DNA from 4 places in the Chryseobacterium sp. 2VB genome. Region 2 is predicted to be linked to each of the others. Evidence: riboswitches for the same ligand, from Rfam matches in the RefSeq annotation. Region 2 holds a riboswitch; each other region holds the start of a gene.
What was found. Region 2 has a riboswitch for cobalamin ahead of metE (5-methyltetrahydropteroyltriglutamate--homocysteine S-methyltransferase). Riboswitches for the same ligand answer to the same signal wherever they lie in the genome.
Positions count from the first base shown of each region.

Region 1: another riboswitch for cobalamin. It lies ahead of FFS26_RS10405 (TonB-dependent receptor plug domain-containing protein); the one in region 2 lies ahead of metE (5-methyltetrahydropteroyltriglutamate--homocysteine S-methyltransferase).
Region 3: another riboswitch for cobalamin. It lies ahead of FFS26_RS18855 (TonB-dependent receptor plug domain-containing protein); the one in region 2 lies ahead of metE (5-methyltetrahydropteroyltriglutamate--homocysteine S-methyltransferase).
Region 4: another riboswitch for cobalamin. It lies ahead of FFS26_RS18140 (acyl-CoA thioesterase); the one in region 2 lies ahead of metE (5-methyltetrahydropteroyltriglutamate--homocysteine S-methyltransferase).

Region 1 covers NZ_SCNC01000009.1:25,973-29,118, forward strand. Annotated here, with positions in the region: gene FFS26_RS10395 (cytochrome-c peroxidase) at 1-107, shown strand, start outside; gene FFS26_RS10400 (transporter) at 120-1,067, shown strand; cobalamin riboswitch at 1,160-1,345, shown strand; gene FFS26_RS10405 (TonB-dependent receptor plug domain-containing protein) at 1,454-3,146, shown strand, end outside.
Region 2 covers NZ_SCNC01000002.1:451,255-454,400, forward strand. Annotated here, with positions in the region: gene FFS26_RS04075 (hypothetical protein) at 1-470, shown strand, start outside; gene FFS26_RS04080 (Lrp/AsnC family transcriptional regulator) at 554-1,015, opposite strand; cobalamin riboswitch at 1,211-1,398, shown strand; gene metE (5-methyltetrahydropteroyltriglutamate--homocysteine S-methyltransferase) at 1,570-3,146, shown strand, end outside.
Region 3 covers NZ_SCNC01000026.1:30,528-33,673, reverse strand. Annotated here, with positions in the region: gene FFS26_RS18860 (T9SS type A sorting domain-containing protein) at 1-1,058, shown strand, start outside; cobalamin riboswitch at 1,196-1,374, shown strand; gene FFS26_RS18855 (TonB-dependent receptor plug domain-containing protein) at 1,406-3,146, shown strand, end outside.
Region 4 covers NZ_SCNC01000024.1:23,705-26,850, reverse strand. Annotated here, with positions in the region: gene FFS26_RS18150 (XAC2610-related protein) at 1-62, shown strand, start outside; gene FFS26_RS18145 (HD domain-containing protein) at 64-654, shown strand; gene FFS26_RS18140 (acyl-CoA thioesterase) at 713-1,096, opposite strand; cobalamin riboswitch at 1,212-1,393, opposite strand; gene FFS26_RS18135 (hypothetical protein) at 1,428-2,228, opposite strand; gene FFS26_RS18130 (ATP-binding cassette domain-containing protein) at 2,259-2,921, opposite strand.

The sequences.
Region 1 (3,146 bases), on a different contig from region 2:
GTCACATAGGAATTGCTATGAACAGCCAGGAAAAACAATCGATCATTGCGTTCCTGAAAACATTATCGGATAAAAGTTTTATATCCAATCCAAAATTTGCAGAATAATTTATAAAAAACATGAAGAAGATTATATTGATAGTAAGTTTGATCGTGTTTAGTCAGTATCAGGCAAAAACCATCAGAGACAGTGCTTATATTGCTCCCGAAACGCTTAACAGATTCGATTTTGATGATGACTGTGATGCTTGCGGCTGTGCAGCAGGAAACGGATCTTCCGGCTTTGAATCTTTACTGAATCCGCAGTTTATCGGGATCAAATACTTTGCGCAGCATTATAAAGCGAAAGAGAACTTATTTGTAAAAGATCTTACCCAGGATCAGTATTTCAATACGCTGCAACTTTGGGGGAAAATTCCACTGACTAAAAAACTGAGTGTTTATGCGAGCCTTCCATTCCATTTTCATAAAAAGAAAACCATGCAGGGAGATGTCAGAATCAATGGAATAGGAGATTTAAACCTGATGGGAATTTACCAGTTGATGAGTTCCAAAGATAATTTCCATTATCTGAGCGGAGGGCTGGGAGTGAAAATTCCACTAGGGAAGTTTGATGAAAAAGGAGCATCCGGTGTCAACCCAAGCTTTCAGCTGGGAACCGGAAGCTGGGATTATCAGGCGGCTTTGAATTATAAGTTTCAGAAAAATAAAGTAGCCGTACTGGTGAATACAGATTATACCATTAAAACAGAGAACAGGAAAAATTACCGTTTTGGAAACCAATGGAACTATGCAGCAACAGGTTTTTATCAGGTTGCAGGAAATGAAAAATCTATATTCTCTGTAAAAACTGGAGTTCAGGGAGAAGTTTATGCTCAGAATAAACAGTTTGATGAAGCATTGCCGAACACTGCAGGAAGTGCTTTGTACGGAAAATTAGGTTTTGAAGCCTCTTATAAAAAGCTGAGCCTGGGAAGTGAAGTCATGCTTCCCATGTACACGCGCCTGGCGGGAGGAGATATTGAAGCCAAATCAAGATTCAGTATTTTTCTGAATATTGGAATTTAAAAAGAAACCCTTGTTGAAATCATGTTAAAGCTCCTTCGGGAGCTTTAATTGTTTATAAATCATGATTTTAGTTGGGGATTAGGAATAATTATTTATCTTTGCCGGAATTTGGTGAGCCGTAAAAAGCTCTTAAAAGGGAATCCGGTGAAAATCCGGGACAGACCCGCTGCTGTAAGCTCCGCACCAAAGTTTTTGAAGAATATATCCACTATTTTTTAATGGGAAGGATTTCAAAAATGGAGTAAGTCAGAAGACCTGCCAGACAATAATCGTTTGACGCTTTCGTGGAATAAAGCTTAGGACATCAATGATTCTGTGCAGTGACCGCTGTGCTTTGTCGTTGTATTCTTATACCCATTAGCGTCTTCATTACCTTAAATGAGCTAATGGCGGCAAAACTAACTACTTCTGCAATTCATAAAGCTGTTTTCACAATATTGGTGATCACATCTCAACTTTTGTTTTCCCAAACCAAGAAAAAAGACAGTCTTCAGGAAGAGACCATTAAAGGAATCAACCTTTATAAAAAGAATTTTAAAGAAATCCTTCCGGCACAAACCCTGCAGGGAGAACAGCTGGAAAGACTGAACAGCCATTCTGTTGCAGATGCACTACGGTATTTTTCAGGCGTTCAGATTAAAGATTACGGAGGATTGGGTGGTTTGAAAACCATCAACATCCGAAGCATGGGAAGCCAGCATGTAGGGGTTTTTTATGATGGAATTCAATTAGGAAATGCTCAAAACGGACTGGTAGATCTGGGGAGGTACTCTTTGGATGATCTGGAAGAAATATCGTTGTATAACGGACAGAAAAGTGAAATTTTTCAGCCAGCAAAGGACTTTGGCTCTTCGGGGTCTATCTATTTACAGCCTAAAACACCCATATTTAAAGGACCAAGAAAAACCAATTTGGTGATAAGAGCAAAAAGTGCATCTATTGATCTCTTTAATCCTTCATTCCGGTTGGAACAGAAAATTTCAGACAAGATTTCTGCCAGCTTCAGCGGAGAATTTATGCAGAGTGACGGAATTTACAGGTTCCGGTACGCGAAGAAATATCCTGATGGGCAGCAGGCGTACGATACCATCGCTAAAAGACAGGACTCAGATATCAAAGCAAAACGGTTTGAAACTTCTTTCAACGGAACTTTAAATAATGGAAGCTGGAATATCAGAGGGTATGGTTATATTTCAGATCGTGGAATGCCGGCTCCCATTGTGAATGGTCGCTTTGGCGGAAGAGGAGCGAGACTTTCAGATGAAAATTATTTCGTACAGGCCAATCTGAGAAAAAAACTGTTCCCGAAATTTGAAACACAGCTTAAAGCAAAATTTGCTTACGATTATACCCATTTCATGGACACAGTTCGTTCGCAGTCTATTATTTATACCGATAACACCTATATCCAAAGGGAACTTTATCTTTCCTCTTCCAATATTTACTCAATCACTCCCAATTGGGATGTCAGCCTGAGTGGAGATTTTCAGTACAATAATCTGGACGCGAATCTGGATAACTTTTCTTATCCTACCCGCTACACTACATTGGTCGCATTAGCAACAACCTATCAGTTGAACAGATTCAAAATTATGGGAAGCCTTTTAGGAACCTTTACTTTTGAAGAAGTAAGAAAAAATAAAAGACCGGGAGATGCCAGAGAGTGGACACCTGCGGTGTTTATGAGCTATCAGCCGGAAAAAATTCCGGAGCTTACTCTAAGGGCTTTCTATAAAAGAATTTTCAGACTTCCAACCTTCAATGATTTGTATTATACCAATATCGGAAATACCTACCTGAAACCGGAATTCACCAATCAATATGATGTAGGATTTACTTATCAGAAGAATTATAACAACCGTTTCCTTAAAACATTTTATGCTAAAGTAGACGGTTACTACAATAAAGTACAGGATAAAATTGTGGCAGCTCCGAACGGAAGCATGTTCCGCTGGCTGATGATGAATCTTGGATTGGTTGAAATCATTGGTGCAGATGTGAATGTGCAGACTGAAATGCAGCTTGGAAAAGTAACCCTCCGACCTTTGCTTTCTTATACATACCAAAGTGCAAAAGATA
Region 2 (3,146 bases):
AAACAGCCGCATTGGGCTCTTTACTGAACAAAAACTTAGAATTCATATTCCCACAGACTCCGGATAAAATTTCAAAAGCGTTGAACGTAAAAACTGTTTTTTATGAAGATGCCAACGAAGAAAAATATGCAAAATGGCCTATGAAAACAGGACTGGAGCTTTATTGCAGCCTGGGAAAAGACAATAGTATCAATGAGATGTTTTTTGTGACTTCAGACAATAAACCTGTCATTGTGGAAGGACTTCCTTTTGGTCTTGTTCTGAATAAAAGTACATTACAGGACAGTAAAACGAAGTTCGGTAAGTACAATGCCAAAATACAAAAATCAGGAGCAGACAGTGAATTTCCTGGAGGGTCAAAACTGGTTTTTAAAAAAGGGAAACATTATACAACATTGCTTTTCGACAGTAAGAACCTGTTAAAATCAATAGGTTTAACAACAGAACTTAGGGATCCGGCTGCCAATTAAGTACTAAAAAACAAAATAATAATAGTATCCGTCATTATTGACGGATTTTTTTATCCTCAGACGGCGTTAACTTTAAAAGAAATCTATATCGTCAGTCCATGGTTGTTTTTTACCTCAGCCATCACAAAAGTACTGTGTGTGCTGCCGATAGAATCTACGGATCCCAGCTTGTTAAATACAAAATCCTGATAATGCTTCATATCCCGCACCTGGACTTTCAGAAGGAAATCAAAATCTCCGGAAATATTGTAACATTCCGCAACTTCTTCAATTTCTAAAATTTCTTTTACAAAATCATACCCCACAGACCGGTCGTGAATTTTAAGTTTGATCTGGCAGAAAACCGTAAATCCGCGGTTCAGTTTTTCAGCATCAAGAACTGCTGCATATCTTTTAACAAAACCTTCCTGCTCAAGCCTTTTTACCCTTTCAAAAACCGGTGAAGTAGAAAGGTTCACTTCTTTAGCGAGCTCTTTAACGGTGAGTTTGGCGTTTTTCTGGAGGAGCCTGAGCAGCTGTACATCCTTATCATCGAGTTGTTCCACAGAATATTATTCTTTTAAATGATTAAAACAGTCAAATATAAAGAATTATATGCTTTTATTTTTAATTCCTGAAGTTTAATTTGCTTAATTATTTGTTTCTAGTTGTGGTTTTATTCTGTATTAATAATTTTACACAAAATTAAAAACTTTTACTGATAACCTTTGTTAAAGGTAAAAATACAGTTCTTTACAGATACTTCATCAAACAGGAAAGGTTTTACTTAAGGTAGATTAATAGGGAATCGTGTGAAAATCACGAGCTGTCGCGCAACTGTAAGTAAACACACCAAAAGTTTCTGTCCTTGCAGATCCACTGCCAAAAGCGGGAAGGATGACGGAAACTGTTACAAGTCAGGAGACCTGCCTTTACTGAATTGACAATGCTTTCGCGGGCTGAAGCTTTGGGTCATACAGATGGTGTATCAGATTTTGTATTTTCTTCTGAAGGGAAATACATTGTCTGCTATGTCACTATTTCCTGAAACTTTTTCCGCAAAACATAACGAAGCATTGTAAAGGACTTCCCAATAAGTTTAATTAAAAAGTTTAAAAAAATGCAAACTCACATTCTTGGCTATCCGCGTATTGGTAGCAAAAGAGAACTCAAAAAAGCCTGCGAGCAGTACTGGTCAGGTAAAATCCTTTTGGAAGAACTTCTGAACACCGGAAGAACTCTCTGCAGTCAAAACTGGAATATCCAGAAAGAAGCAGGAATAGATCTTATCCCATGTAATGATTTTTCATATTATGATCAGGTATTGGATATGAGTCTTGTCGTAGGTGCCATTCCAACAAGGTACCATGAAGTGGTGCTTAAAAAAAACAATACTGAGCTGGATCTTTACTTTGCTATGGCAAGAGGATATCAGAAAGACGGATTGGATATCACTGCCATGGAAATGACCAAGTGGTTCGATACCAACTATCACTACATCGTTCCGGAATTTTATAAAAATCAACAGTTTAAGCTGAGCTCAGACAAAATTTTCAATGAATTTGCAGGAGCAAAACAAGCGGGAATCAATGCAAAACCGGTGATTATCGGACTGGTTTCTTATCTGTTATTAGGAAAAGAAAAAGAAGAGGGATTTGATAAGCTGGATTTGGCAGTAAATCTTCTTCCAGTCTATACCGAGATTTTAACCAAACTTCAGGATCAGGGTGCGGAATGGATTCAGTTTGATGAACCTTTTATGGCATTGGATTTAACAGAGAAAGCCAAAGAAACTTATCGTTATGTGTATGCCGAAATCAGAAAACGTTTCCCGAAACTGAAATTTATTGTGGCTTCCTATTTTGACGGATTAAAAGACAATACTTCACTTGCCGTTTCACTTCCTGTCAATACATTGCATGTTGATCTGGTTAGAAATCCTGAGCAGCTGGATGATATTCTGAATGTTATTCCGGACAGTTTAAACCTTTCATTAGGATTGGTTGACGGTAGAAATATCTGGAAAAATGATTATGAAAAATCCTTGTCTTTCATCAGAAAAGCGGTTGAAAAATTAGGATCTGAAAGGATTTTCATTGCACCATCATGCTCATTGCTTCATTCACCTTGTGACCTTGATTTTGAAACCAGTCTTAATCCTGAAATTAAAAAATGGCTGGCTTTTGCAAAACAAAAAGTAAAGGAAGTCGTAACGCTTAAACAACTGGCATCCGGAACGGAAAATGAACAGGTTCTTGAAGCATTTGAAGAAAATAAAAAAGCAATTGAAAGCAGAAGAACTTCTTCTCTTATCCATAATGATCAGGTAAAACAGAGAGTAAATTCAGTTACTGAAAAAGATGCTCAGAGAATAAATACTTTCAAAATCCGTAAAGAAGAACAGCAGGAAGTATTGCAGCTACCTTTATTTCCAACCACTACAATCGGATCATTCCCGCAAACCACAGAAGTAAGAAGCTGGAGAGCAAAATTTAAAAAAGGAGAGCTTACTGCAGAACAATATGATACTTTATTGAAACAGGAAACGCAGAGAACAATCCGCTGGCAGGAAGACATCGGAATTGATGTATTGGTTCATGGAGAATTTGAGCGAAACGACATGGTGGAATATTTCGGGGAACAGTTGGAAGGATTTGTATTCACTAAAAACGGTTGGGTACAAAGCTACGGAAGCCG
Region 3 (3,146 bases), on a different contig from region 2:
GAACCAAAATATCGTCCTCCGTTACCAATGCCGCAACAGGATTCAATGAAATATCTACCTATGATGTCGCTACGGCCACATGGGTAAACAGAGGCGGGCTTGTACCTACAGGATGGGATGGCAGCGTAAGCTCTACCTGGGGAATGTCGACTGATGGAAATACTATAGTTGGTCTTGGTTTTCTCACCGCAGCGAATGCGCATGCTGTGAAATGGGATGAAGTAAACGGAATGGTAGATCTGGGAAGTATAGTTCCCGGACGCAGCTCCAGAGCAAACGCAATCAATGCAGCAGGAACAGTGATCGTAGGCTGGCAGGATGAATCAACCGGAACAAGAAGCGGAGCAAAATGGCAGGATGGAGTGGAAAGTTTTATTACAGATAATAATGGGAATCATGTAGGAGAAGCAGGAGGAATTTCTGCAGACGGAAATACAATAATAGGTTCGGCAAACCCTAATCCTTATGTATGGAATGCTGTGAGCGGACTTACTTATATAACGCATCCTAATGCTTCTTTCAGCTTCAAAGGAGGTGCCACCGGGATTTCTGCTGATGGGAAAAAAGTGATCGGGTATTACAGAGCATTTGGGGCTCCTCCCATGTCAGGAGAAGGCTTTATCTGGACCTCTGCCGCCGGGAGAATTAACCTGAATGATTATGCGGCATCTTTAGGAATTGCCACTAATGGAGTAACAATGGGACTTCCTCTTGCGATTTCACAGGACGGAAAGAAAATTGCCGGGGCAGGGACGAATGCTTCAGGGCAGATGATTGCTTTTTACCTGGATACTTCTGAATTTTTATCGGTGAGTGATGCTGTGAAAGAGAAAAACAATACAGGTATCTATCCTAATCCAGTGGCTGACATCCTGTATTTTAAAGGAAAAGGAAAAATAGAGAAAGCAGAAATTTATAATATGGTTGGACAAAAGGTAAAATCATTGGATACTGTAGAAGGACAGATTGATGTTTCATCTCTGTCAAAAGGAGATTATATTTTACAATATTCCGTAAAAGGAGTACAACAGGAGTCTTATAAATTTATTAAAAAGTAACATATATAAATAGTAAAGTAGTGGGATGAATGGCTGTTTTCAATATTGAAAGCGGCCGTTCTTTTTTGTGTATATAACAAAAGGATAGCATGTTTTGTATAGAAAAGTCTGGTTTTTGGCAAATACATATAAAAAACTATCTTTGCAAAAATTTTGGTTTCCAGTATTTTGGAATGAAAAGGGAATCGGGTGTAACTCCCGGACTGTCCCCGCAACTGTAAATCGCAACACAAGTTTCTGCAAAACGCCACTGTGTAAAAACGGGAAGGAGCAGAATGCGAAAGTCAGGAGACCTGCCAGGATTATAATTAAAAAACATATTGCTTTCGGAGGAAAAGTAAAAAAGTATGGATATAAAAAGATCTTTAGTACTGCTTTTTTCATCTTATGGGTGTTTTCTTTTTGGACAAGAGAAAACCATTGACACTATTTATGTCTTCGACAACCAGATGAACAGGGTGAAACTTTTTCATCCCGTAAAAACAATTACAGCAGAAGATGCTGAAAAAAACTCCGGTAATCTTTCGGAGCTTCTGAGGTTTCAGTCGCAGGTTTTTATTAAAGAAAATGGCCGCGGAGCCGTGTCTTCACCTTCTTTTAGAGGAACTACCGCCCAGCAGACTGCATTCGTGTGGAACGGAATTAATATCAATTCTAATTTTTTAGGGCAGGGAGATATCAATAATATTGCTTTGTTCGGCTATGATCAGATCGGTATCAAAGCTGGTGGAGGAAGTGTAGTGTACGGAAGCGGTGCCATCGGGGGAAGTATTCACCTGAATAATACCCTTGATTTTAATAAAGGTTTCCATGGTTCTTTATTTTCTGAAGTGGCTTCCTTTAATACCTATAATAATTTTGTGAAAGGGTCTTACAGCAATGATAAGTTCAGTTTTAAAGCCTCCGGAAATTATTCTGTAAGTGAAAATGATTATAAGGTAAGCGATCTGAATTACATCAACAGAAACGGGAATTATTACAATACGACATTCAATGTAGGAGCATCCTATAAAATTACAAACGATCATAAGGTTTCGTGGCAAAGCCAGTTTTTTGATTCTTCACAGCATTATCCTGTGTATGAGGAAACGGGAACAAAAACAAAATATACAACTCAAAGTGTAAGAAGTCTTCTTTCTTGGGACTGGAACAAAGCGAAGTTCAGCAATTCCCTTAAAGCAGCCTACACGGAAGAGAATTTTCAGTATTTCGGTTCGTTAAGCCAGCCTAAATCCAGTGGAGGAACCGGGAAGAATTATATCTTTAAAAATGATTTTAATTATTTCCTGAATTCAAAATGGAATTTTAATATCATCGGAGAATTTCAGATTAATAAAGGAGAAGGGTACGAGAGCGGAATATCCAATGTCAGCAGGAATATAGGTTCTGTTTCAGGATTATTGCGGTATTTTGCAACAAAAGATCTGCGTTTTGAAGGAGGATTCAAAAAAGATTTTGTAGAAGATGTAAAGTCTCCTTTTATGTATTCATTCTCCGGAAAATGGAACGCCGCAAAATGGTATGATCTGAGTATTAACGTATCCAAAAACTTCAGATATCCTTCATTTAATGATATTTATTATGAACCGGGAGGAAATAAAGATCTGAGACCGGAAACCTCTACTCAGGTGGATATGACCAATGAGTTCAAAGCGGGAGATTTCAAACTTACTCTGTCTCCCTACTATATGAACATCACAGATCTTATTGTATGGCTTCCAACGGCTATGGGATACTGGCAGGCATACAATGTCAATAAATCCGAATCTTACGGGCTGGAATCTCAGTTGTCTTTCAGCAAGCACTGGGGAAATCATAAATTCAGAGCCAATGCAGCATATTATTATGCAAAAGCTATCGATAAAGAAACGAAGATGCAGAGACCTTACGTTCCCATGCACAGGGGAAATGCCGGTATAGATTACGAATATGGTTTCTTCAGGTTTTATGCACAGGGACAGCTGAACGGTGTTACCTACACCACAAGTGATGAAAAGAGATCAGAAGCTATAGATCCTTATTTTCTTTTAAATATGGGAGTTTCTACCACCTTAGCAAAAAAATATACCTTAGGGTTTAAAGTGAATA
Region 4 (3,146 bases), on a different contig from region 2:
ATAAATGGATTACCAGAACAAAGGTATATCCGGCAGATCAATATAACAGAAATAAAAAGTAAGATGAAAATTCAGAAAGAGATAGATTTTATTCTGGCAGTAGATGCGCTTAAAAATGTACAACGAAGAAATTATAATGCAGACGATTCCCGGAGAGAGAATACGGCTGAACATTCCTGGCAGATCATTATTCTTGCCCAGATCCTTTATCCATATGCTAAAAACCGGGCTGATATTGATTTGTTAAGAGTGATAAGAATGCTTTCCATTCATGATCTTGTGGAAATAGAAGCCGGAGACACTTTTATTTTTGATGAAAAAGCTATGGTAGGGAAATTTGAAAGAGAAAAAGCTTCAGCCCAAAAGATCTTTGGAATTCTGGATGAGCCTTTACGTACAGAATTTTTTAACCTGTGGCTCGAGTTTGAAGAAGAGAAAACTCCGGATGCTATTTTTGCCTGTGGAATCGATAGAATTATGCCGTTTATTTTAAATTCCCATACTACAGGAAAGAGCTGGACAGAAGCCGGAGTGACGGAAAGACAGATCCGGAATATGCTTGAAAATGCAATCAGCAGAGCATCAGACGAAATGGGAGAGGCTTTTGAACTTTTATTGAACAGAAGTCTGGAAACAGAAAAGGTATTGAAATAATGTCAATGAAAATATTTAAAGCTTCGGGCGGCCAAAGGCCGCCCGAATTTTTTATAATTTATAGTATCTGGATTGGTTTTTTGAATTCGTCGATGGCTACAAAAGTAAAATCACCTACAATAGCTTTTTCTCTTTCATAGGAGTACATCTGTTCAGTGTAAATTTCAACATTCACCTTCATACTGGTTTTTCCCACGTATGAAACTTTTCCGATCAGTTCCACAATAGTTCCGGCAGGAATAGGTTTTTTGAAATCAATTTTATCACTGCTCACGGTTACCACTCTTTTTCTGGCAAAACGGGTTGCGGTGATAAAAGCTACTTCATCCATCAGCTGCATCGCAGTACCTCCAAAAAGGGTATCGTAATGATTGGTTGTGTTAGGAAAAACCGCTTTAAAGATTCTGGTTTCGGATGCTTCAATTCTTTCTTCTGTAGTCATATATCATTATTAATTAAAGCGAAATGAAAGGATACTAAAACAACAGAATAATGACAGGAATTGATAGAACTCCTGAAACAATCCATCAGATCAATACAACTTCAAATCGCGAAAGTTACATGTTTAAGAAAAAGGCAGGTCTCCTGACTTGTAACATCATTTATCTCCTTCCCATGCCTCGCACAGTGGATCTTTGATAAAGACTTCAGTTACTTTACAGTTGCGCGACAGTCCGTGATTTTCACACGGTTCCCTTTTAATCTGCAGTGATGCAGAACCAATTTCTGTGATGAATAAGCGTAAAAACTTTTCGAATGCAAAAATAATGAATTTATTCCGGATTATGATAAATAATCTGGCTGATTACTCTTCCCTTCTTAATTGTCCAGAGTGTTGTATATCTGTTTTCTCCTGAACCATTGATCATATAAAGGAAAATATTATCATTGTCGAGAGAAGTTACTCCGATGTTCTCAAAATCCATGGTAGGCTGGAACATGTTTTTGATGGCCTCTCTTACAAAAACAGAACCTCTTCCGGGCTGCTGCACTCTGATGGATTTGATTTCGGTCATTCCTTCAGGAAGATCATTTCCAATTCCCCATGGTTTTACTTTATCAATCGTAAGAATTTTTCCATCTGCATCTTTTTCCTTTTTACGGTATCCTGCATTGGAAGGATAAATATCAATCACCACTTTGCTTCTTTGGGCAGTAGGAATCTTAGGATCAGAATTGTCTGTGAAAATCAGGGATCTTCCGTTTTTAGATCTGGATGGAGTATAGGCGGGAAGCTGGTCTACATAGGCAATACGTCCTTTATTCACCATTCCTTCTTTATCAAGAGTTTCATAACGCACAAAAGGCTTGTCGTCATCCTGTTTCTCAGGATATTTGATCCATATCCATTCTGTTTCTCCAGGAGCTGGCTTTACATAAACGAATACATCGCCTTTACGCATACGGATCTTATCTACAATTTTTCGATAATCGTCTTTATGTACACGTACGTTGGCATATCCTTCTTCAGCTTTTACCACTCCAAAAGGAACTTTAGTCTGTCCTTTTACAAAAGCAATAGATAAAATACTGAAAGCGGATAAATAGAATGCTTTGTTTATGAAAGTCATCATGAAAATTTTTTGATCCCTCAAATATATAAATTAAATGCTTTTCGGAAGATAATTATACCATTGCAGTTCATTTAAATCTTGTATTTGTTTCAGATAGCCTTCACGCAAAAGAAATATTTGGTGTGAAATATCAAGAACTTCCTGATAATTATGATCAGAAATAATGAATCCCTTATACGCAGACTGTTCAATGATTGCAGCTTTCAATGCTGCAGAAATTTTCGGAGAAAGGCTATGGAAAGGTTCGTCCAGTAAAACAAAATCAGCTTCAGAATAAATAATCATCAAAGTTTCAATAATTCTCTGTTCACCTTTGGAAAGATTTTTAGGCTTTTCATGAAGGAAAGGCTGTACGAATTCTGATGTAAAAAGCAGCTCAGTATTCTTTTGATTACAAAAAAGAGGAACCAGGTTTTTTATTTTTATATTTTTGGGTAAAAAAAGATCTTGTGGCAAGTAAGCAATTCTGTTTTTTCTGTCGGAAATACTTTTCAGAACTTTGTCATTGTATCTTATAAACTGGGTATCACTACTGACAGTTCCAAAAATAATTTTTAATAATGTTGATTTTCCAGCACCATTTCTGCCCAGCAGGCCTATGATTTGTCCTGTTTCGCATCCTATATAAATATCCTGCAGAATTTTTCTCTCATTAAAAGATTTGGTTACGCTATCAACATGCAGTCTGCTCATAAAAATAATGTTATAATTTTTACAATAATCCCCGATACTATTGTTCCTGTCCAGAGAAACATCCTTGAAAAGCCTGAATTGGCATAAAAGTAATATTCGCTTTTAAATCTGAGTTCATATATAAAATAATGAAGGACAGGAGATATTAAAAGAAAACTCAATCCAAAGTTCTCAATATTGAAAGAGGATAAACAAGAAGCTAATAAAGAAAATATCAAGGTGGGA